Regions from separate parts of the Metabacillus sp. SLBN-84 genome, predicted to be linked through region 2. Evidence: a T-box and tRNA genes for the amino acid it is inferred to sense, from the RefSeq annotation. Region 2 holds a T-box; the other regions hold tRNA genes.

Region 1 (7,110 bases), on a different contig from region 2:
TGTGATGGCGAGGGAAATTTAGTACCGAAGTTCCTGATTCCACACTGCCAAGAAAAGCCTCTAGCGAGGTGAGAGGTGCCCGTACCGCAAACCGACACAGGTAGGCGAGGAGAGAATCCTAAGGTGAGCGAGAGAACTCTCGTTAAGGAACTCGGCAAAATGACCCCGTAACTTCGGGAGAAGGGGTGCTTTTTAGGGTGAATAGCCCTGAAAAGCCGCAGTGAATAGGCCCAGGCGACTGTTTAGCAAAAACACAGGTCTCTGCGAAGCCGCAAGGCGAAGTATAGGGGCTGACGCCTGCCCGGTGCTGGAAGGTTAAGGGGAGAGGTTAGCGCAAGCGAAGCTTTGAACCGAAGCCCCAGTAAACGGCGGCCGTAACTATAACGGTCCTAAGGTAGCGAAATTCCTTGTCGGGTAAGTTCCGACCCGCACGAAAGGCGTAACGATCTGGGCACTGTCTCAACGAGAGACTCGGTGAAATTATAGTACCTGTGAAGATGCAGGTTACCCGCGACAGGACGGAAAGACCCCGTGGAGCTTTACTGCAGCCTGATATTGAATTTTGGTACAGCTTGTACAGGATAGGTAGGAGCCTTGGAAACCGGAGCGCCAGCTTCGGTGGAGGCATTGGTGGGATACTACCCTTGCTGTATTGAAATTCTAACCCGCAGCCCTTACCGGGCTGGGAGACAGTGTCAGGCGGGCAGTTTGACTGGGGCGGTCGCCTCCTAAAATGTAACGGAGGCGCCCAAAGGTTCCCTCAGAATGGTTGGAAATCATTCGCAGAGTGTAAAGGCACAAGGGAGCTTGACTGCGAGACCTACAAGTCGAGCAGGGACGAAAGTCGGGCTTAGTGATCCGGTGGTTCCGCATGGAAGGGCCATCGCTCAACGGATAAAAGCTACCCCGGGGATAACAGGCTTATCTCCCCCAAGAGTCCACATCGACGGGGAGGTTTGGCACCTCGATGTCGGCTCATCGCATCCTGGGGCTGTAGTCGGTCCCAAGGGTTGGGCTGTTCGCCCATTAAAGCGGTACGCGAGCTGGGTTCAGAACGTCGTGAGACAGTTCGGTCCCTATCCGTCGTGGGCGCAGGAAATTTGAGAGGAGCTGTCCTTAGTACGAGAGGACCGGGATGGACGCACCGCTGGTGTACCAGTTGTCTTGCCAAAGGCATCGCTGGGTAGCTATGTGCGGAAGGGATAAGTGCTGAAAGCATCTAAGCATGAAGCCCCCCTCAAGATGAGATTTCCCATCACATTTGTGAGTAAGAACCCTGAAAGATGATCAGGTTGATAGGTCTGAGGTGGAAGCGCGGTGACGTGTGGAGCTGACAGATACTAATCGTTCGAGGACTTAACCATAGTCTAACTAAGCGTAAGTTGCACGTGAATCTTGTTATCAAACGTTATTCAGTTTTGAAAGAATAACTTCTTTCAAAAAAAGCTTGAAATCTTCGGATTTCATAGTATAATAATTTTTGTCACTATGTCTGGTGATGATGGCAAAGAGGTCACACCCGTTCCCATGCCGAACACGGAAGTTAAGCTCTTTAGCGCCGATGGTAGTTGGGGGTTTCCCCCTGTGAGAGTAGGACGTTGCCAGGCTTGTGAACAAATCATACTATTATATTATTCCGCAGTAGCTCAGTGGTAGAGCTATCGGCTGTTAACCGATCGGTCGTAGGTTCGAGTCCTACCTGCGGAGCCATGCTTCCATAGCTCAGTCGGTAGAGCACTTCCATGGTAAGGAAGAGGTCATCGGTTCAAGCCCGGTTGGGAGCTTACACTACAATTTCAACTGGCCCGTTGGTCAAGCGGTTAAGACACCGCCCTTTCACGGCGGTAACACGGGTTCGAATCCCGTACGGGTCACCATTGTTTTTTTATGTGAAATACTAAACATTCTTTTCTTCTGGAGGATTAGCTCAGCTGGGAGAGCATCTGCCTTACAAGCAGAGGGTCGGCGGTTCGAGCCCGTCATCCTCCACCATAAGAATTTAATACCTTTACTTTAATGCCGGTGTAGCTCAATTGGTAGAGCAACTGACTTGTAATCAGTAGGTTGGGGGTTCAAGTCCTCTCGCCGGCACCACTGAAATGTGGAGGGGTAGCGAAGTGGCTAAACGCGGCGGACTGTAAATCCGCTCCCTCCGGGTTCGGCGGTTCGAATCCGTCCCCCTCCACCATTTTATTTAAACAAGCGGAAAGTGAATAGAATGTGTCTGGACTGTAAATAATAAGGTTAGTTTACATAAACCTTTTTACGGTCAATTCCAATTTTAAAAAATACATACTTTCATTGGGCTATAGCCAAGCGGTAAGGCAACGGACTTTGACTCCGTCATGCGCTGGTTCGAATCCAGCTAGCCCAGCCATTTTTTTGAACTGTGTGTCTGCGCAGGATTAAAAGAGTGTTTTCATATTGTGCCATTAGCTCAGTCGGTAGAGCATCTGACTTTTAATCAGAGGGTCGAAGGTTCGAGTCCTTCATGGCACACCATTTTTCCTTAATATGCGGGTGTGGCGGAATTGGCAGACGCGCTAGACTTAGGATCTAGTGTCTTTGACGTGGGGGTTCGAGTCCCTTCACCCGCATGATGTTGCGGAAGTAGTTCAGTGGTAGAACACCACCTTGCCAAGGTGGGGGTCGCGGGTTCGAATCCCGTCTTCCGCTCCATATTCGGGGCCTTAGCTCAGCTGGGAGAGCGCCTGCCTTGCACGCAGGAGGTCAGCGGTTCGATCCCGCTAGGCTCCATCTTTAAACCTAAGACTATATAGTCTTAGGTTTTTTTGTTTTCCAGAAATGCTGATTGAAGGATAGAGTGCTGCAAACTGGACAGATGCGTTTATGGGCATTCTTTTTAACAGAAAACTCTGTATATATATACACGATTTTGTCGAGTTGAGTCATCTCCCCTTTTGAACGTACAATAGAGGCACAGGCTTCTACTAAGGGGGATGATTGTAATGAAAGAAAGAATATCAATTATTGGAGTACCAATGGATCTTGGACAAATGCGCCGCGGTGTCGATATGGGTCCAAGTGCGATTCGATATGCCGGTGTTGTTGAGAGATTGGAAGGGCTCAGCTATGAGATTGAAGATAAAGGCGATATTGAGATTGGACGTGCGAACAGAGAAGAAGAAGCAGCCAATAATCTAAGAAATTTGAAAGCGGTGTCAGAAGCCAGTGTGAAGCTTTCAGAACAGGTGGATGAAGCAATCAAATCGGGTGCCTTTCCTCTTGTTTTCGGCGGAGACCACAGCATTGCGATCGGAACGCTTGCAGGGGTTTCGAAGCACTATGAGAATCTCGGAGTCATCTGGTACGATGCCCATGGCGATTTAAATACCGGAGAAACGTCACCATCAGGCAATATTCATGGGATGCCTCTTGCTGTCAGCATCGGAATCGGAGATGAGACACTTACGAGAATTGGAGGCTATACTCCTAAAGTGAAGCCCGAGAACATTGTAATCATTGGTGCGAGATCTCTTGATCAGGGTGAAAAAGAGCTGATTAAGGAAAAAGGGATTAAAGTATATACCATGCATGAAATTGACCGTCTGGGCATGACAAAGGTGATGGAGGAAACCATCGAGTATTTGAAGGAGCGTACAGATGGAGTTCATCTTTCATTGGACCTTGACGGGCTTGACCCTCATGATGCACCGGGTGTCGGAACACCTGTTATTGGCGGCATCAGCTACAGGGAAAGTCATCTTGCTATGGAAATGCTTGCAGAATCAGAGATTATCACCTCAGCAGAGTTTGTTGAAGTAAATCCGATTCTGGATGAAAAAAATAAAACCGCAACAGTAGCTGTTGCTTTAATGGGCTCTTTATTCGGAGAAAAGCTCAAATAATAATGGGGACAAAAGGCATAGCCGATTGAGGCTATGCCTTTCCATTTTCGTGGGAATCTTTTAAGATAGATTTAAGATAAACCTCCTCAAAAGCCATCTACAGGACACCTAAAATTTGTTAAACTATTTTTATGTGAAAAAAAATGAAACCTTTTATTCGGCTTATACGTAATAAGGGGAATCCGCGATTTGTGCGGAGGTAAGGGGTATCATGGAGACGATCGTAAAAAACAGGATTAAACAAGTGAAAAAAGGCGACCAGAATGCATTTGCCGAAATAGTAGATCTGTATAAGGACAAGATTTATCAGCTTTGCTACCGCATGCTTGGGAATTCTCATGAGGCTGAGGATATTGCTCAGGAAGCGTTTATACGGGCATACGTCAATATTCACAGCTACGATATGGATAAAAAGTTTTCAACATGGCTATACCGCATAGCAACCAACCTGACAATTGACCGGATCAGAAAGAAAAAACCCGATTACTATCTGGATGCAGAGGTGGCCGGAACAGAAGGTCTCACCATGTATTCCCAGGTTGCAGCAGATGTTGCGCTGCCTGAGGATCAGGTTGCGACAATGGAACTTCAGCAAATGATTCAGAAAGAAATTTTAAAGCTCCCTGATAAATATCGGTCGGTCATCGTATTAAAGTATATAGATGAGCTTTCTTTAATTGAAATCAGTGAAATTCTCAATATGCCGATCGGGACGGTGAAAACGAGAATTCACAGAGGACGGGAAGCTCTCAGGAAGCAATTAAGGCATTTATAAGTTGAGGTGATGTTAAGTGAAATGTTCAGAGGAAATGATTGAGCGGATTCATCAGTATCTCGATCATGATATAAAGCAAGCGGACGAAAGGATCCTCAGAGAACATCTTCAGTCATGCTCAGAGTGTGCGCAGCACCTGCATGAACTGGAGAAATCCATCGCCCTGGTGCAAAGCACCTCGCATATTGAAGCTCCGCTAAATTTCACGCAGGCCGTTATGAACAGCCTTCCTGAAGAAAAGAAGCGCGTAGGTGTCGGCAGGTGGCTTAAAGGTCATCCGATGCTTGCGGCCGCCTCTCTGTTTGTGCTGCTGATGACAGGAAGCCTGTTTTCTTCCTGGTCGGGAGATTCAGACTTCAGTGTATCCAAACAGCCGAATCTGGTTGTTGAAAATAATACGGTTACCGTCCCAGAAGGCGAAACGGTTCAGGGTGATGTAACCGTTAAAGGCGGAACGCTGAAGATTGAGGGGAAAGTAGAGGGAGATGTCACCGTCATAAACGGTGAGAAATATATGGCTTCAGCCGGGAAGGTCACAGGCAAAGTCGAAGAAATCAATGAAGCATTTGAATGGATCTGGTACCAGATGAAATCTCTTGCAAAAGAGGTCGTCGATATTTTTCAGTAATGGGCCCTGGCGGCCTTTTTTTATTGTCTGAAAGGGTGCCGTGACAAATGGACTCAAAAGCGCAGGCTGTCCGTCCTTAAATGACTACAATACGGTTTAATTGCAGATTATATGATATAATATCGTAGTTATAGTCCTGTGCAAATGACTAAAACTGATGGAGGAAGAGAATATGGCACTTGAGGATTTTCCATTCTTGCACTACCTCGGCATCGCCGTTGATATTCTCCTGGTTTGGTTCGTTATATATAAGTTGATTATGGTGATACGGGGCACGAAGGCCGTTCAGCTTTTAAAAGGCATTATCGTGATCATCCTCGTTCGGACACTCAGCCAGTATTTAGGGCTGCAAACATTGCAATGGCTCATGGACCAAGCGTTAACGTGGGGTTTTCTTGCGATTATTATTATTTTCCAGCCTGAGCTGCGGAGAGCACTGGAGCAGCTGGGACGGGGAAAACTTTTCTCAAGAAGCGGGGCCCCAGAGGAGGAAGAACAGCAGAAAATTATTGATGCCATCCTGAAAGCAACGGATTACATGGCAAAACGCCGCATCGGCGCACTCGTAACAATTGAAAAAGAAACAGGGATGAGCGATTACATAGAAACGGGCATACCGCTTCACTCAGCTTTATCTTCTGAGCTTTTAATCAATATCTTTATCCCGAACACTCCGCTTCATGACGGAGCTGTCATTCTTCAGAAAAACCAGATTGCAGCAGCAGCCTGCTACCTGCCTCTTTCGGAAAGTCCGTTTATTTCAAAAGAGCTTGGGACGAGGCACCGCGCAGCAGTCGGCATCAGTGAAGTAACAGACAGTATTACAATTGTCGTATCGGAGGAGACCGGAAGTATTTCGGTAACGAGAAACGGCGAGCTTCACAGAAATTTGACGGTTGAATCTTTGAGTGAGATACTCGTTTCGGAATTTGGCAAACAGGCGAAAGCCGCTTCTTCAAACCTGTGGCAGTGGAGGGGGAAGAAGAATGGATAAGATGATAAACAATCATTGGGTCATGAGAATTATCGCGCTGCTTATGGCGCTTATGCTCTATATATCTGTCAACATCGAATCTCCTGCACCAAAGAAGCAGACGACAGGACCTGTTACATCTGTCTTCCCTTCTGCACCTTCACAATCATCTAAAGGGACAGAGACCATTCAGGATGTGGAAGTAAAGACGTATCAGGATCAGGACAATGTAGTGATAACAGGTGTGCCGGAGACAGTCGATGTCACATTAAGCGGACCAACCAATTCACTTTTAAAAGCAAAGCAGCTGAAGGACTTTGAAATATATGCCGAGCTGTCCGACCTTTCAATCGGCTCACACAGAATTGAGCTGAAGCATAAAAATATAGCGGATAACCTGGAAGTGAATTTAAATCCTTCGGTCATTACGGTGAATGTAGAAGAAAAAGTAACGCGTGATTTCCCGGTTGAAGTGGATTTTATTAATAAAAACCAGATAGAAGCCGGATATACGGCGCAGGAGCCGATTGTGAAGCCAAGTGTTGTCAGGGTAACAGGATCCAAAACCCTTATTGACAGCATTGCGCTGATCAAAACAAGAGTGAACCTGCAAAATGCGAATGAAACACTGGACCAGGAATCAAAAGTGACGGTGTACGACGAAGACGGCAATATTCTGGCTGTTGAAGCCTATCCGTCCGTTGTAGACGTAACGGTGCCGATTACAAGCCCGAGCAAAAAGCTGCCTTTAAACATAAAAAATGAGGGCGAGCTTGGAGAAGGACTCAGCATAGCGAGCATTGAGGCTGTACCTAATGAAGTGACCGTCTATGGTCCGCAGGATGTTCTGAATCCTCTTGAGTTT
Region 2 (7,110 bases):
TAATCTTTTACATGAAATTGAATCTTTTCATTCCATCCATAAAATAAGCGATACGAATACAGGAAAGACTTTAACAGACCTACTTGAACTACATTTTATCGAAATGCCGAAGTTCAGTAGCATCACACCAAATGTGCATAATTCACTTCATCGATGGTTATTATTTTTAAGAGAAGATAAAAACGAGCAGCAAAATTTAGAGGAGGTGTTTATCTTGGATCAATTGGTAGCAAAAGCTGAAGATAAACTACGCCGTTTAAGTGCTGACGAGGAAACCATCAGGATGTATCAGTTGAGGGAGAAATATCTATCCGATCAGAAGACACAAATTGATGGAGCCAGAAATGCTGGGAGAGATGAAGGGAAATCCGAAAAAGCAGCAGAGATTGCTAAAAACCTTCTCAAAGTCCCTGGCATGTCTGTTCAGGATGTATCAAATTATACAGGCCTCTCGTTCGATGAGGTTAAAGAACTCGAAAAAGAAATTCGTTAATGCAGAAAGTGTGTGATCCAAACCGATCATACACTTTTTTTATTCCTTGGGTTTACCTAGTTAATTAAGGTGTTGAGAAATGACAAACAAAAGCAAGGGTAGGGTAAAAATAATTAATATATGTCGTTGTTATTGTTGATTGCATGTTATAAACAAAAATATTTATGTAAATAACATTAATTTATTTAATAATACAATATATATTTTAATGACGTATTTAACATATATAACAACATATATGTTAAATACTCATTTAAAGAGGTCCTTTATAAAACAAATGTGATAAAATGGTAATTGGTGTTATTCAACAATCGGGCAGGATTGTTGAATAAGAGATTTACATTAGATAACAAGAAATTTAATTAGATATGACAGGGGAAATTAATGTGAAACAAATAGAAGCCATTTTTTTAGATAGAGATGGAACAATTGGTGGTGACGATACAGTTCATTACCCTGGAGAATTTAAACTTTTTCATTATACAGCTATGGAAATCAACAGATTAAAAAAAGAGAATGTAAAAATATTTTCTTTTACAAATCAACCTGGAATTTCAAGAGGATTAGCAAAAGAGAAAGATTTTGAAGAGGAGTTAAGAGGGTTTGGTTTTGATGATATTTTTATTTGTCCACACAGTCCTAGCGAGGGATGCTCTTGTAGAAAGCCAAATACAGGAATGTTAACAGAAGCTCAGCAAACTTATAACTTAACTCTTGAAAACTGTGTCGTAATCGGGGACCGTTGGAGTGATATTGTGGCAGCGGCAAAAGTAGGCTGCATTAAGGTATTGGTTAGGACAGGGGCTGGAGAATCTGCGCTTAATGAACACTTTGATAAAATAAGAGACTTAAATATAGACTACATAGCTGATGATTTTAAGGATGCTATATGTTGGTTATATAAAAATTTTATTTTTAGTAACTGAGCATAGCATTTATTCATTCAAAGGGAGCAATTGCAGCAAAGTGGATTCCCTTTTGTAATTGAAGAATTGGGGGCGATTGCTAAACAAAGACGCCCCTCCCTGAAGTATTATGGAACTTCTCAATGGGGTTATTTGGGGTGAGTGAATTTTGAAATTTATTGAAATTGGGATAGGAAACAATTGGTTAATAAGGACTGAAACAGAGTTGGAAGATGGCACTGAATACGAGGAGAAAGGCATCATAGGTCCAATCAAATTCCACTCCTTTTATATAAGAATTTGGTTTGGTAAAACCGTTCTAATAGCAGACTTCAAAGAAGGTTTTAAAACACAAAAGAAAAATCGTAAAAACTTTAAAATCATATTCGGCATAGTTAGTGTTTGAATTTTTTTCAACTATCGGGGGCGTTAATCCAAGAGGGATAACGCTCTATTTGTTGAATTAACTATGAGAAGTATTTTAAAACAGTTAAACTAAATTCTAACTTTCAGAGAGGCCTATTATGAACGATTACGTAAAAACAATGAGAAAATTAATTGGTCAAGAAACCCTACTCACTGTAGGTTGCGGAGCCATCATTGAAGATGAACAAGAAAGAATTCTGTTGCAACAAAGGACAGATTATGGGTTTTGGGGAATCCCCGGAGGCATACTGGAACTTGGCGAAACTTTTGAAGAAACAGTTAAAAGAGAAGTCCTAGAGGAAACAGGTCTGTTCATAACCAAGTTAGATCTGTTTGGTATATATTCAGGAGAAAAGGGCTTTGCTAATTATGCTAATGGTGATCAAGTATATAGTGTACAAATCATCTTTTATACAACGGATTATACAGGTTTCTTAGAATCTAACAATGAAAGTAAAGAGTTATGCTTTCTACATAAAAACGAATTACCGAAAAATATTAACCCGCACCAATCTTCCTTTATTTTAGATTGGAAAAATAAAGTAACCAAACCCGTTATAAAATGAATTTTTATTGGATGTATATTAGATTCTTAAATTAAAGTATGGGGTGATCTTATGGATTATATAAAACATTTAAGGTCAATGGTAGGGAATGAAAAAGTAATTATGGTAGTAGCAGGTGCCTTGGTGTTCAATTCAAAAGGTCTTTTGTTGTTGCAGCTAAGATCAGATAATCAAAAGTGGGGACTTCCAGGTGGCTTTATGGAATTAAATGAATCTGTTCAAGACACTGCTAAAAGAGAAGTGTTTGAAGAGACTGGGTTGAATCTTGGAGAGATGTCTTTGTTTGGAATCTACTCAGGTCCAAACAAAGAAAAAACATTTCCTAATGGAGACCAAGTAGCTTTAGTTGAAGTATTTTTTAAATGTAATGATTATACTGGAGTTCTAGTTGAAAAAAATGAGGAATCTCTAAAAAATAGATTTTTCTCGTTAGTTGAGTTGCCTAATAATATATTTTTAGAACATATAGGAGTAATCAATGATGTGTTGTCTGAGAAGAAACTACCTGTTATTGGTTGAAAGTTGGATCCTCTTCACTTAGTCAGATATTCAACAATCGGGGGCGATTGCTTAACAAAGTGTCGCCTTTTCTTATTGAAGTAAAGGAGCAATTTAGTTAAAGAACGGGTTAAGCTACTATAATTATGCTGGTTAAAGAAAAAGAAGTAATGCGGGGGAACAAATTTGAATATTGAACAAAAAATATATCAAGCAGCAAAAAAACTGATTGAAAAAAGATACCCTACTGGCTGGGGCGGTGCGGCAGCAATGTACACTAACAATGGTGAAATATTGACAAGTGTTGCTCCAGAGGTCATAAATGCTTCAACAGAGTTATGTATAGAAACAGGTGCAATTTTGGAAGCACATAAGCTTAATACAAAAATAACTCATTCAGTTTGTGTTGTAAGAGATAATGAAAATGAAGAATTTAAGGTATTAACTCCTTGTGGGGTCTGTCAAGAAAGATTGATTTACTGGGGAAGGGATGTAAAGGTAGCGGTATCTTCAAGTGACGAGAAACCATTACTTTTCAAAACATTAAAAGAAGTTCAGCCGTATCATTGGTCTCAAGCATACAAAGATGAAGAATTATTCGACTAACGTATGCTTTTCTTTAATAAGACTTCACAATGATCTTCAAAAAGCTGGCCCTTTTCTTTGGTAAGACAACATAATTGATATTCAACAATCGGGGGCGTTAATCCAAGAAGGATTGACGCTTTTTGTGGCGAAATTTAGTGGAATGGCTTATTAAAGGAGCAATGAATAAATAATGAAAAAACAATTAGCCGCGGCACTACTATTACTCGGTTGTTTAGTATATTTGATTTTTGCCCTATTCCAAAGCGAACTATACCTTTCTCACTTCTCTGTAGAGGCAGTCAACCCCATTAGTTTGGACTGGAATAGCATCAACATTGATACTAAGTTTCAAGATGGAGAGCCTGAATCAGTCTACCGTATTTGGTTAACGCCCATATACGGAGTTGTATGTTTGTCTTTAGTATTAATTGCTTTGTCATTTAGAAGGAAGAACACATAGTTATCAATCTTCCGCAATCGGGGACAATTGCTTAACAAAGTTTCTCCTCCTCTTCATATTAAAGAAAAGAGCAGAATTGTTGAAAGAACTAAGGTTAATTGTTTTAAAGATAAGAGATGGAGGATTTATTATTGAGTTCTAATGAGATTACTTTAAAAGCAAAGACTGATATTGATGTGGATACATATAAAATTTTGAGTGAATATCTAGGGGAAGGTCAAGTGAAATCCTTGAACAATAAAGCTGTAACCTTACAAAATGTTGAGGTTATCAATAAGTTTTATTATTCAATGAGCGTAAAAGACACTAGAGATCATTCAGACGTGGCGTTCACATTTCATGTATTTAAATTAAAGAATGAATTATTCATTGTATATGTTAAGACTGATATAAAGTTCTCTTTTGAAGTTAAAGAAACAATTCAAGAAGTGAGAGAAAAACATACCTGGTTCATTGAGCATATTATTGATTTTCACAGAGATGTAATTATTTCAAAAAGAAATTAGTACAAGTGCATTAGATATCATCATTAATGCTATTACTGTATGGAATACAGTTCATCTCACAGAAGAAACAAAAGTTTTAAGTGAAAAAGAAATACTAAAACATACATTATCATTAAGGTGGGAAAAAATTAACTTCTTACGAGAGTATACACTTGAGATGAAAAAATGACAGAACTTAACTCTTTAATATCATTAGATCGAGAAGATCCTGAAGGTACCCCTGTTAAATAATCATTTAATTCCTGGAATGGAAATCAGTTGTATTGACAGATTTAAACGACACAGATAAAATCAAAAATATTAATATCTGCATAATGAAGATTTGTTCAAAACATATCGGAGTATAAGGGTAAAGGCTATGATAAGAAAGAGTAGCAATCATGTAAACAAACAGAAAGTTACCGGTTGATGAGAGGTGCATGTTGAACGATTGTGAATACATCTTGGAGCTGTGTATCGAACGGGTATTCCTTAGTAGACTACACCGGTTAGGCATCCGTAATCATGTGCTAAAGTATTGTCAAATGACTTTACTTATAAAGATAAGCGATGTGAGTTGCTTATAAATTAAAGGTGGTAACACGAGATGAATCGTCCTTTTGGTTAATCCAAAAGGGCGTTTTTTTATTATCCTTTACTTCTTATAGAACTTGCAATGTTAGAAATAATATTTCAAGGAGATGTTAGTATGATGGTAAAACCTGTAGAACAATTAAAAATTATTATGAAAGGTGTGCAAGAATTAGTAAACGAGGAAGAATTGATGGCGAAATTAGAAAAGTCATACCAATTACAGACTCCGCTTACTATTAAATTAGGACTTGACCCTTCTGCACCTGATATCCACTTAGGTCATGCAGTCGTCTTAAGAAAAATAAAACAGCTGCAAGATTTGGGGCATAAAGTTGTAATTATTATCGGTGATTTTACAGGTCGTATTGGAGACCCAACTGGAAAAGCGAAAGGCCGAGTGGCTCTAAATGACGAACAGGTTATAGCAAATGCAAAAACATACTTTGAGCAAATCTTTAAGGTGCTAGATTCAGAAAAAACAACTGTCCGCTTTAACAGCGAGTGGCTTTCAAAATTAACCTTCGAGGAAGTCATTAAACTAGCAGCAACAACATCGGTTGCAAGATTATTAGAACGTGATGATTTCCAGAATAGATATAAAAATCAAGTGCCAATAGGAATACACGAATTTTTCTACCCACTAATGCAAGCGTATGATTCTGTAGAGATTCAAGCGGATATTGAATTAGGTGGAACAGACCAAACATTTAACATTCTAATGGGCCGTACACTTCAAAAACATTTGGGATTAGAAAAGCAAATTGCCATTTTCATGCCCTTACTTGAAGGTCTTGATGGTATGGAAAAGATGAGCAAAAGTCTTGGGAATTATATCGGAATTAATGAACCTGCAGAAGTAATGTTTAAGAAGGTTATGGAAGTACCAGACAGCCTAATTATTAAATACTTTGATTTGGCTACGGATCTACATCCAGATGAGATTGCAAACATTAAACAACAACTAGAAAACGGAGTTAATCCGAGAGATATCAAACTTGTTTTAGCTAAAATCATTACGAATTTATACTGGGGAGAAGAAGAAACCAAACGAGCGATAGCATACTTTGAAACAGCATTTAGTAAAAAAGACATCCCAAATGATATACCTAAAATTTTGATAGAAATTGGGGAGGAAACAGTTGAAGCCATCATTCCCCAGTTAATAGAAGAAGGGTTCATAAAAAGTAAAAGCGAATTTATTCGTTTAGTTAAACAAGAGGGTGTACAGCTCAATAAAGAAAAAATAAATCACGATGATTTAGACCGAGTATTAATGAATGAAGACGTACTACAGATTGGTAAAAAGAGATTCCTGCGTTTCATTAAATAATTTAGTGATTTTGAGGAGCGTTAATTGTGTATTCCAGCATTAACGCTCCTTAATTTATACCTACACCTAATATAACTTTTTTTCTCTAATCTACATGAAGACGTTTTTTATGTGGAACAACCATTCCGAAAAGCCAACTAGATATTTCTTCCTGTTATTTTCGCAAAATAAGAACTACTCTATTTAGTGCATATAATCAAAAAGTATCATTTTCCTTTTTATGTATTGACTCTAAGTGTGATTAGGATATAATTCATACTAATTTAATAGAATTACTTCTTTATCAAGAGCAGGTGGAGGGACAAGCCCGATGAAACCCGGCAACCGGTCGACATTGATTCGATACGGTGCTAATTCTTGCAGCTTTTAGAGCTGGGAGATAAGGAAGAGGAATATTGTCTTTATTATACAAAGCCTCTTTCTTAGGAAAGGGGCTTTTTTGTGTGGAGAAAGGAGGATTACCGACAAAGCAATTGTATAAATACAAAATACTGAAGGAGAATGAAAATGAAACGACCCATTATATCAATGTTACTAAGTGTCTCTTTACTTGCTGGAATACTTCCAGCTACTGATGTACTTGCAGAAGGTAATAAACCCGTCGAACGAAAACATAGTCTTTTCAACACAGAAAAATACGACTACATAACGTATGACGCGCTTAAACAAAAACTAACTAACTACGAAAAGACAAGCAGCAGAGTTAATTTAAATATTACAGGTAAGTCCTCTACTGGCAAAGACTTATACACAGTGACGATAGAA
Region 3 (7,110 bases), on a different contig from region 2:
GTAAGTTTATCATGCTTCCTAAACCTTCTTTATTACTTAATGGTCCTATTTTCTTCCCGTTGCTATCAACGTAAACACCTTTCAAATACTTCCTATATCTAAACTTAATACTATCCTCAAGTACAATTCTCACTGAACCTCTAAGTTCATCAACACTATGTCTTAAAGTACCATCTTTACAAAATGATTCTAATATCCGTAATCTTTTAAAATATTGATGTTCCATAAAGTCATCCATATCCTCATGATCCAGATCATCAAGCTTTCCATCATAGGTAATCGTTAACATTTTTGGACTTGCCTTTTCATATAACTTAAATACAAAAGAATCATTATGACTTAATATAAAGGTTTGCTTCGCTTTTTCGCTTTGATTAATAAGTATATTTATAGTTTTGTTTCTCCTAGTTCTATCAAAACTAGACAAAGGATCATCAAATATTATTATTTTTTCATGTATATTTTCATCAAGTTCTAGTTTAGCTAAGAAAAAGGCCAAAGCAAGAGTGCTTCTATCTCCATCACTTAATGCTTTTGAGGCATGTATTTTTTCAGAAGTTTCTTCAAATGAAATTTCTTTACCATTTAATGTTAGTACATAATTAACAGATGGATCTTTACTCCGTCCAACGATTACACTTTTAAGATCCTTGATTTCAAATTTTGTAGAGAATAATCTTAAATACTCATTAATCTTTCTACCGTAAAGTTCAAAGGTTTGTTTCGTGTAATTGTTTAATTGCTGTTGTTTTTCCTTATTTTCTTTATTATATAGCTTTAATTTTTTTTCCTTTTCTAAATAGTTATTACAGTAAGTGAGGACAGGTTCTTTGTATCTTTTTTGGCATTCTGTTAAACGGTCTAACTCATTTTCAATAGTATTTAAATCTGCAGTTTGTTTCTTTAGCATATCGATATCGATATTGCTTAGATTAAACTGATTGTTAATAAATTCAATAAAATAGTTTATTTTATCTAGTTCTTCTTTTAAAGATTCTAGATTCTCCGTATTTACGCGGCATATAGGATTTTTAAGTTTTTCATTTACATCTTCTAAAACAACATTATATAAATCCTCAATTTTCGTCTCAAAATCTATTGTAGTAGCAACATTACTTTTTAAAAGAGGGTTCCAAAACTCAACTAGTGCTTTGTTTCTTGAATAAAATGATTTAATTCTTTCTATTTCAAGTGAGAGGTTATATTCCTTTAATTCGTTTGAAAGCTTTTCACATGAAGCTTTCAAACGATTGTATTCATCGTTAAAGAATTGCTCATAAGATATAAGTAACTGACCTGAATTTTCTATACTCTGAGTACAAAAAGGACAACTTTTTTCATTATCTAGATTTATTGATTCAAATCCTTCTCCAATCCATTTTTCAGGATTTTCTATCCCTTTATTTTGGAGTTTTTTAATATGACTCTTCACAGTTTCTATATATTCTTGGTCAATATTAATCAGATTTTTCTCCAGAACATATTTAATATTTGTAATATCAAAAGGAAAATTCAATTCAGGAACTAACCCAAACTTATTAATTGCTTGTATATCTTTTTGTTTCATCGAGATTTCGAGTTCTTTCTTTTTTATATCTATTTTCTTATCAATATGAATATCTGGTTTTAATTTTAAAAATTCTTTAATGGTATGAATCTTTATATGCTTAACTATTTTTAATTCTAAACTCTGTAACTGTTCCTTGTGTTTTGTAATATCATTTTTTATTACTTTTATTTCTTCTGCTAATTGAACTCCCGATTCTCCAATTACAAATTGGTGCAAGTTTTTTTTGTGCGATATAGAGGTTTCAAAACCTGAATATATATTATTATTAATAAAAAAAGTATCAAAAATTTCAATGGTAGGCATTCTTCTATTCCATTTATTTTTTTTGAATACATGCTCTACTTCTGATAGTAATTTAACTTCCTGATCTTCATTAAAACCAATTGTTTTTCTACTAGTTATAACTTTGGGTTTACCTGTTTCTAAGGACTTTAAGATAGCTGTTAGAGTGGTTTTGCCACTTCCATTATTAGCATAGATAACGTTTAACTTTTCAAAGAAAGAGTTTATTTTCATATCACTGGCACTAAAATTGCTATATCTTCCAACACCTCTGATTTTAATAATCTTTTTAATCAAATAAATCCCCCTCATACGAACTTAATTCTAACCTTAGTCTACCATTAATTGGATTACTCAAGACTATACTTTCATTTAAAATATATATTCTATTGTAAACGACAACTTGGGGAAATTAAGCACCTAATTTATATTCGAAATTGTTAATACGTTACTTTTCCTAGCAATTTCACACGAACTTTCTCGTGCAAATTAGAAAATTTAACCCTTTTAAAATAACAAAAAAAGACTTCCTAACATATAGTTAGAAAGCCTTTAAATTCAATGTTTTTTAGATACCGGTGGTCGGGGTCGAACCGACACTCCAGAGGAACACGATTTTGAGTCGTGCGCGTCTGCCAATTCCGCCACACCGGCAAATTGATCATTTTTCGAACTGGATACTGGTTGATGCCGAGGACCGGAATCGAACCGGTACGGTAGTCACCTACCGCAGGATTTTAAGTCCTGTGCGTCTGCCAGTTCCGCCACCCCGGCTAAGGGTGAGTTCATAAAAATTGGAGGCGACACCCGGATTTGAACCGGGGATAAAGGTTTTGCAGACCTCTGCCTTACCACTTGGCTATGCCGCCTTAAGATTCTGGAGCGGAAGACGGGATTCGAACCCGCGACCCCCACCTTGGCAAGGTGGTGTTCTACCACTGAACTACTTCCGCACTCGCTGTAATTGTATCTTATGCAGCTGGTGCACAAAGATGACTGTTAAAGTGAAAATGGCTGGGCTAGCTGGATTCGAACCAGCGCATGACGGAGTCAAAGTCCGTTGCCTTACCGCTTGGCTATAGCCCAAAACAAAAATAAAAACCCTATTAAGTAAAAAGGGGCGACTGATGGGAATCGAACCCACGAATGCCAGAGCCACAATCTGGTGCGTTAACCACTTCGCCACAGCCGCCATTATACTATATAAGATTAATTAAATTGGCAGGGGTAGTAGGACTCGAACCCACACCGGAGGTTTTGGAGACCTCTGTTCTACCTTTAAACTATACCCCTGTATTCTTTTTTAAAAATGGTGGAGGGGGACGGATTCGAACCGCCGAACCCTGAGGGAGCGGATTTACAGTCCGCCGCGTTTAGCCACTTCGCTACCCCTCCACATTTCAGTGGTGCCGGCAAGAGGACTTGAACCCCCAACCTACTGATTACAAGTCAGTTGCTCTACCAATTGAGCTACACCGGCATATAAGTGTAAATGGTGGCTTGGGACGGAATCGAACCGCCGACACAAGGATTTTCAGTCCTTTGCTCTACCGACTGAGCTACCAAGCCTTTATAAAAATGGCGGTCCCGACCGGGATCGAACCGGCGATCTCCTGCGTGACAGGCAGGCATGTTAACCGCTACACCACGGGACCATTTGGTTGCGGGGACAGGATTTGAACCTGCGACCTTCGGGTTATGAGCCCGACGAGCTACCAGACTGCTCCACCCCGCGATAATAATAAGGTAATCTTTTTCGTCCCGATAAGTTGGTGTTAAACCTGCTTGACCGTTACGCTGCTGCTTTAAATTTTCATGGTGGAGGATGACGGGCTCGAACCGCCGACCCTCTGCTTGTAAGGCAGATGCTCTCCCAGCTGAGCTAATCCTCCGCAGCGAAAATATGTTGGTGACCCGTACGGGATTCGAACCCGTGTTACCGCCGTGAAAGGGCGGTGTCTTAACCGCTTGACCAACGGGCCATAAAGTTGTGGCGGAGAGCAAGGGATTCGAACCCTTGAGACGGGTTACCGCCTACACGATTTCCAATCGTGCTCCTTCGGCCACTCGGACAGCTCTCCAAAATGGCTCCGCAGGTAGGACTCGAACCTACGACCGATCGGTTAACAGCCGATAGCTCTACCACTGAGCTACTGCGGAATAATAATTTTCACCAGCCTGGCAACGTCCTACTCTCACAGGGGGAAACCCCCAACTACCATCGGCGCTAAAGAGCTTAACTTCCGTGTTCGGCATGGGAACGGGTGTGACCTCTTTGCCATCATCACCAGACATAGTGACAAAAATTATTATACTATGAAATCCGAAGATTTCAAGCTTTTTTTGAAAGAAGTTATTCTTTCAAAACTGAATAACGTTTGATAACAAGATTCACGTGCAATTCACGCTTAGTTAGACTGTGGTTAAGTCCTCGAACGATTAGTATCTGTCAGCTCCACACGTCACCGCGCTTCCACCTCAGACCTATCAACCTGATCATCTTTCAGGGTTCTTACTCACAAATGTGATGGGAAATCTCATCTTGAGGGGGGCTTCATGCTTAGATGCTTTCAGCACTTATCCCTTCCGCACATAGCTACCCAGCGATGCCTTTGGCAAGACAACTGGTACACCAGCGGTGCGTCCATCCCGGTCCTCTCGTACTAAGGACAGCTCCTCTCAAATTTCCTGCGCCCACGACGGATAGGGACCGAACTGTCTCACGACGTTCTGAACCCAGCTCGCGTACCGCTTTAATGGGCGAACAGCCCAACCCTTGGGACCGACTACAGCCCCAGGATGCGATGAGCCGACATCGAGGTGCCAAACCTCCCCGTCGATGTGGACTCTTGGGGGAGATAAGCCTGTTATCCCCGGGGTAGCTTTTATCCGTTGAGCGATGGCCCTTCCATGCGGAACCACCGGATCACTAAGCCCGACTTTCGTCCCTGCTCGACTTGTAGGTCTCGCAGTCAAGCTCCCTTGTGCCTTTACACTCTGCGAATGATTTCCAACCATTCTGAGGGAACCTTTGGGCGCCTCCGTTACATTTTAGGAGGCGACCGCCCCAGTCAAACTGCCCGCCTGACACTGTCTCCCAGCCCGGTAAGGGCTGCGGGTTAGAATTTCAATACAGCAAGGGTAGTATCCCACCAATGCCTCCACCGAAGCTGGCGCTCCGGTTTCCAAGGCTCCTACCTATCCTGTACAAGCTGTACCAAAATTCAATATCAGGCTGCAGTAAAGCTCCACGGGGTCTTTCCGTCCTGTCGCGGGTAACCTGCATCTTCACAGGTACTATAATTTCACCGAGTCTCTCGTTGAGACAGTGCCCAGATCGTTACGCCTTTCGTGCGGGTCGGAACTTACCCGACAAGGAATTTCGCTACCTTAGGACCGTTATAGTTACGGCCGCCGTTTACTGGGGCTTCGGTTCAAAGCTTCGCTTGCGCTAACCTCTCCCCTTAACCTTCCAGCACCGGGCAGGCGTCAGCCCCTATACTTCGCCTTGCGGCTTCGCAGAGACCTGTGTTTTTGCTAAACAGTCGCCTGGGCCTATTCACTGCGGCTTTTCAGGGCTATTCACCCTAAAAAGCACCCCTTCTCCCGAAGTTACGGGGTCATTTTGCCGAGTTCCTTAACGAGAGTTCTCTCGCTCACCTTAGGATTCTCTCCTCGCCTACCTGTGTCGGTTTGCGGTACGGGCACCTCTCACCTCGCTAGAGGCTTTTCTTGGCAGTGTGGAATCAGGAACTTCGGTACTAAATTTCCCTCGCCATCACAGCTCAGCCTTATATGGGAAGCGGATTTGCCTACTTCCCGGCCTAACTGCTTGGACGCGCATATCCAGCAGCGCGCTTGCCCTATCCTCCTGCGTCCCCCCATTGCTCAAATGGTGAGGAGGTGGTACAGGAATATCAACCTGTTGTCCATCGCCTACGCCTTTCGGCCTCGGCTTAGGTCCCGACTAACCCTGAGCGGACGAGCCTTCCTCAGGAAACCTTAGGCATTCGGTGGAGGGGATTCTCACCCCTCTTTCGCTACTCATACCGGCATTCTCACTTCTAAGCGCTCCACCAGTCCTTCCGGTCTGGCTTCGACGCCCTTAGAACGCTCTCCTACCACTGTTCGTAAGAACAGTCCGCAGCTTCGGTGATACGTTTAGCCCCGGTACATTTTCGGCGCAGAGTCACTCGACCAGTGAGCTATTACGCACTCTTTAAATGGTGGCTGCTTCTAAGCCAACATCCTGGTTGTCTAAGCAACTCCACATCCTTTTCCACTTAACGTATACTTTGGGACCTTAGCTGGCGGTCTGGGCTGTTTCCCTCTTGACTACGGATCTTATCACTCGCAGTCTGACTCCCGAGGAGCAAGTCTTTGGCATTCGGAGTTTGACTGAATTCGGTAACCCGATGAGGGCCCCTAGTCCAATCAGTGCTCTACCTCCAAGACTCTCATACTCGAGGCTAGCCCTAAAGCTATTTCGGAGAGAACCAGCTATCTCCAAGTTCGATTGGAATTTCTCCGCTACCCACACCTCATCCCCGCACTTTTCAACGTGCGTGGGTTCGGGCCTCCATTCAGTGTTACCTGAACTTCACCCTGGACATGGGTAGATCACCTGGTTTCGGGTCTACGACCACGTACTAATTCGCCCTATTCAGACTCGCTTTCGCTGCGGCTCCGTCTCATCAACTTAACCTTGCACGGGATCGTAACTCGCCGGTTCATTCTACAAAAGGCACGCCATCACCCGTTAACGGGCTCTGACTACTTGTAAGCACACGGTTTCAGGATCTTTTCACTCCCCTTCCGGGGTGCTTTTCACCTTTCCCTCACGGTACTGGTTCACTATCGGTCACTAGGTAGTATTTAGCCTTGGGAGATGGTCCTCCCGGATTCCGACGGGATTTCACGTGTCCCGCCGTACTCAGGATCCACTCTGGAGGGAACGAAGTTTCGACTACAGGGTTTTTACCTTCTATGACAGGCCTTTCCAGGCCGCTTCATCTACCCCGTTCCTTTGTAACTCCGTATAGAGTGTCCTACAACCCCAAGAGGCAAGCCTCTTGGTTTGGGCTGATTCCGTTTCGCTCGCCGCTACTTGGGAAATCGCATTTGCTTTCTCTTCCTCCGGGTACTTAGATGTTTCAGTTCCCCGGGTCTGCCTTCAGTACCCTATGTATTCAGGTAAAGATACTGTTCCATTACGAACAGTGGGTTTCCCCATTCGGAAATCTCTGGATCAAAGCTTA

The links. The T-box of region 2 lies ahead of tyrS (tyrosine--tRNA ligase). A T-box ahead of a tRNA ligase gene usually reads a tRNA of that ligase, here a tRNA-Tyr.
Region 1: it encodes a tRNA-Tyr, which carries the amino acid that the T-box ahead of tyrS (tyrosine--tRNA ligase) is inferred to sense. The anticodon was not compared.
Region 3: it encodes a tRNA-Tyr, which carries the amino acid that the T-box ahead of tyrS (tyrosine--tRNA ligase) is inferred to sense. The anticodon was not compared.

The regions. Positions count from the first base shown of each region.
Region 1 is NZ_JBRJIP010000004.1:3,188-10,297, forward strand. It holds rRNA gene RKD52_RS20675 (23S ribosomal RNA) at 1-1,364, shown strand, start outside; rRNA gene rrf (5S ribosomal RNA) at 1,492-1,607, shown strand; tRNA gene RKD52_RS20685 (tRNA-Asn) at 1,636-1,710, shown strand; tRNA gene RKD52_RS20690 (tRNA-Thr) at 1,712-1,784, shown strand; tRNA gene RKD52_RS20695 (tRNA-Glu) at 1,803-1,877, shown strand; tRNA gene RKD52_RS20700 (tRNA-Val) at 1,917-1,992, shown strand; tRNA gene RKD52_RS20705 (tRNA-Thr) at 2,019-2,094, shown strand; tRNA gene RKD52_RS20710 (tRNA-Tyr) at 2,104-2,188, shown strand; tRNA gene RKD52_RS20715 (tRNA-Gln) at 2,303-2,377, shown strand; tRNA gene RKD52_RS20720 (tRNA-Lys) at 2,427-2,502, shown strand; tRNA gene RKD52_RS20725 (tRNA-Leu) at 2,517-2,597, shown strand; tRNA gene RKD52_RS20730 (tRNA-Gly) at 2,605-2,679, shown strand; tRNA gene RKD52_RS20735 (tRNA-Ala) at 2,685-2,757, shown strand; gene rocF (arginase) at 2,970-3,869, shown strand; gene sigW (RNA polymerase sigma factor SigW) at 4,081-4,644, shown strand; gene rsiW (anti-sigma-W factor RsiW) at 4,679-5,272, shown strand; gene cdaA (diadenylate cyclase CdaA) at 5,445-6,266, shown strand; gene RKD52_RS20760 (CdaR family protein) at 6,259-7,110, shown strand, end outside.
Region 2 is NZ_JBRJIP010000007.1:65,684-72,793, reverse strand. It holds gene RKD52_RS22630 (Rpn family recombination-promoting nuclease/putative transposase) at 1-493, shown strand, start outside; gene RKD52_RS22625 (HAD-IIIA family hydrolase) at 880-1,419, shown strand; gene RKD52_RS22620 (DUF3977 family protein) at 1,568-1,804, shown strand; gene RKD52_RS22615 (NUDIX hydrolase) at 1,923-2,390, shown strand; gene RKD52_RS22610 (NUDIX hydrolase) at 2,442-2,909, shown strand; gene RKD52_RS22605 (cytidine deaminase) at 3,075-3,494, shown strand; gene RKD52_RS22600 (hypothetical protein) at 4,068-4,442, shown strand; T-box leader at 4,792-5,044, shown strand; gene tyrS (tyrosine--tRNA ligase) at 5,131-6,345, shown strand; SAM riboswitch class I at 6,623-6,731, shown strand; gene RKD52_RS22590 (M14 family zinc carboxypeptidase) at 6,853-7,110, shown strand, end outside.
Region 3 is NZ_JBRJIP010000001.1:3,663,490-3,670,599, forward strand. It holds gene RKD52_RS18470 (AAA family ATPase) at 1-2,149, opposite strand, end outside; tRNA gene RKD52_RS18475 (tRNA-Leu) at 2,426-2,506, opposite strand; tRNA gene RKD52_RS18480 (tRNA-Leu) at 2,541-2,626, opposite strand; tRNA gene RKD52_RS18485 (tRNA-Cys) at 2,648-2,721, opposite strand; tRNA gene RKD52_RS18490 (tRNA-Gly) at 2,731-2,805, opposite strand; tRNA gene RKD52_RS18495 (tRNA-Gln) at 2,864-2,938, opposite strand; tRNA gene RKD52_RS18500 (tRNA-His) at 2,972-3,044, opposite strand; tRNA gene RKD52_RS18505 (tRNA-Trp) at 3,072-3,145, opposite strand; tRNA gene RKD52_RS18510 (tRNA-Tyr) at 3,163-3,247, opposite strand; tRNA gene RKD52_RS18515 (tRNA-Thr) at 3,257-3,332, opposite strand; tRNA gene RKD52_RS18520 (tRNA-Phe) at 3,346-3,421, opposite strand; tRNA gene RKD52_RS18525 (tRNA-Asp) at 3,432-3,507, opposite strand; tRNA gene RKD52_RS18530 (tRNA-Met) at 3,511-3,587, opposite strand; tRNA gene RKD52_RS18535 (tRNA-Val) at 3,669-3,744, opposite strand; tRNA gene RKD52_RS18540 (tRNA-Glu) at 3,760-3,834, opposite strand; tRNA gene RKD52_RS18545 (tRNA-Ser) at 3,844-3,933, opposite strand; tRNA gene RKD52_RS18550 (tRNA-Asn) at 3,938-4,012, opposite strand; rRNA gene rrf (5S ribosomal RNA) at 4,029-4,144, opposite strand; rRNA gene RKD52_RS18560 (23S ribosomal RNA) at 4,272-7,110, opposite strand, start outside.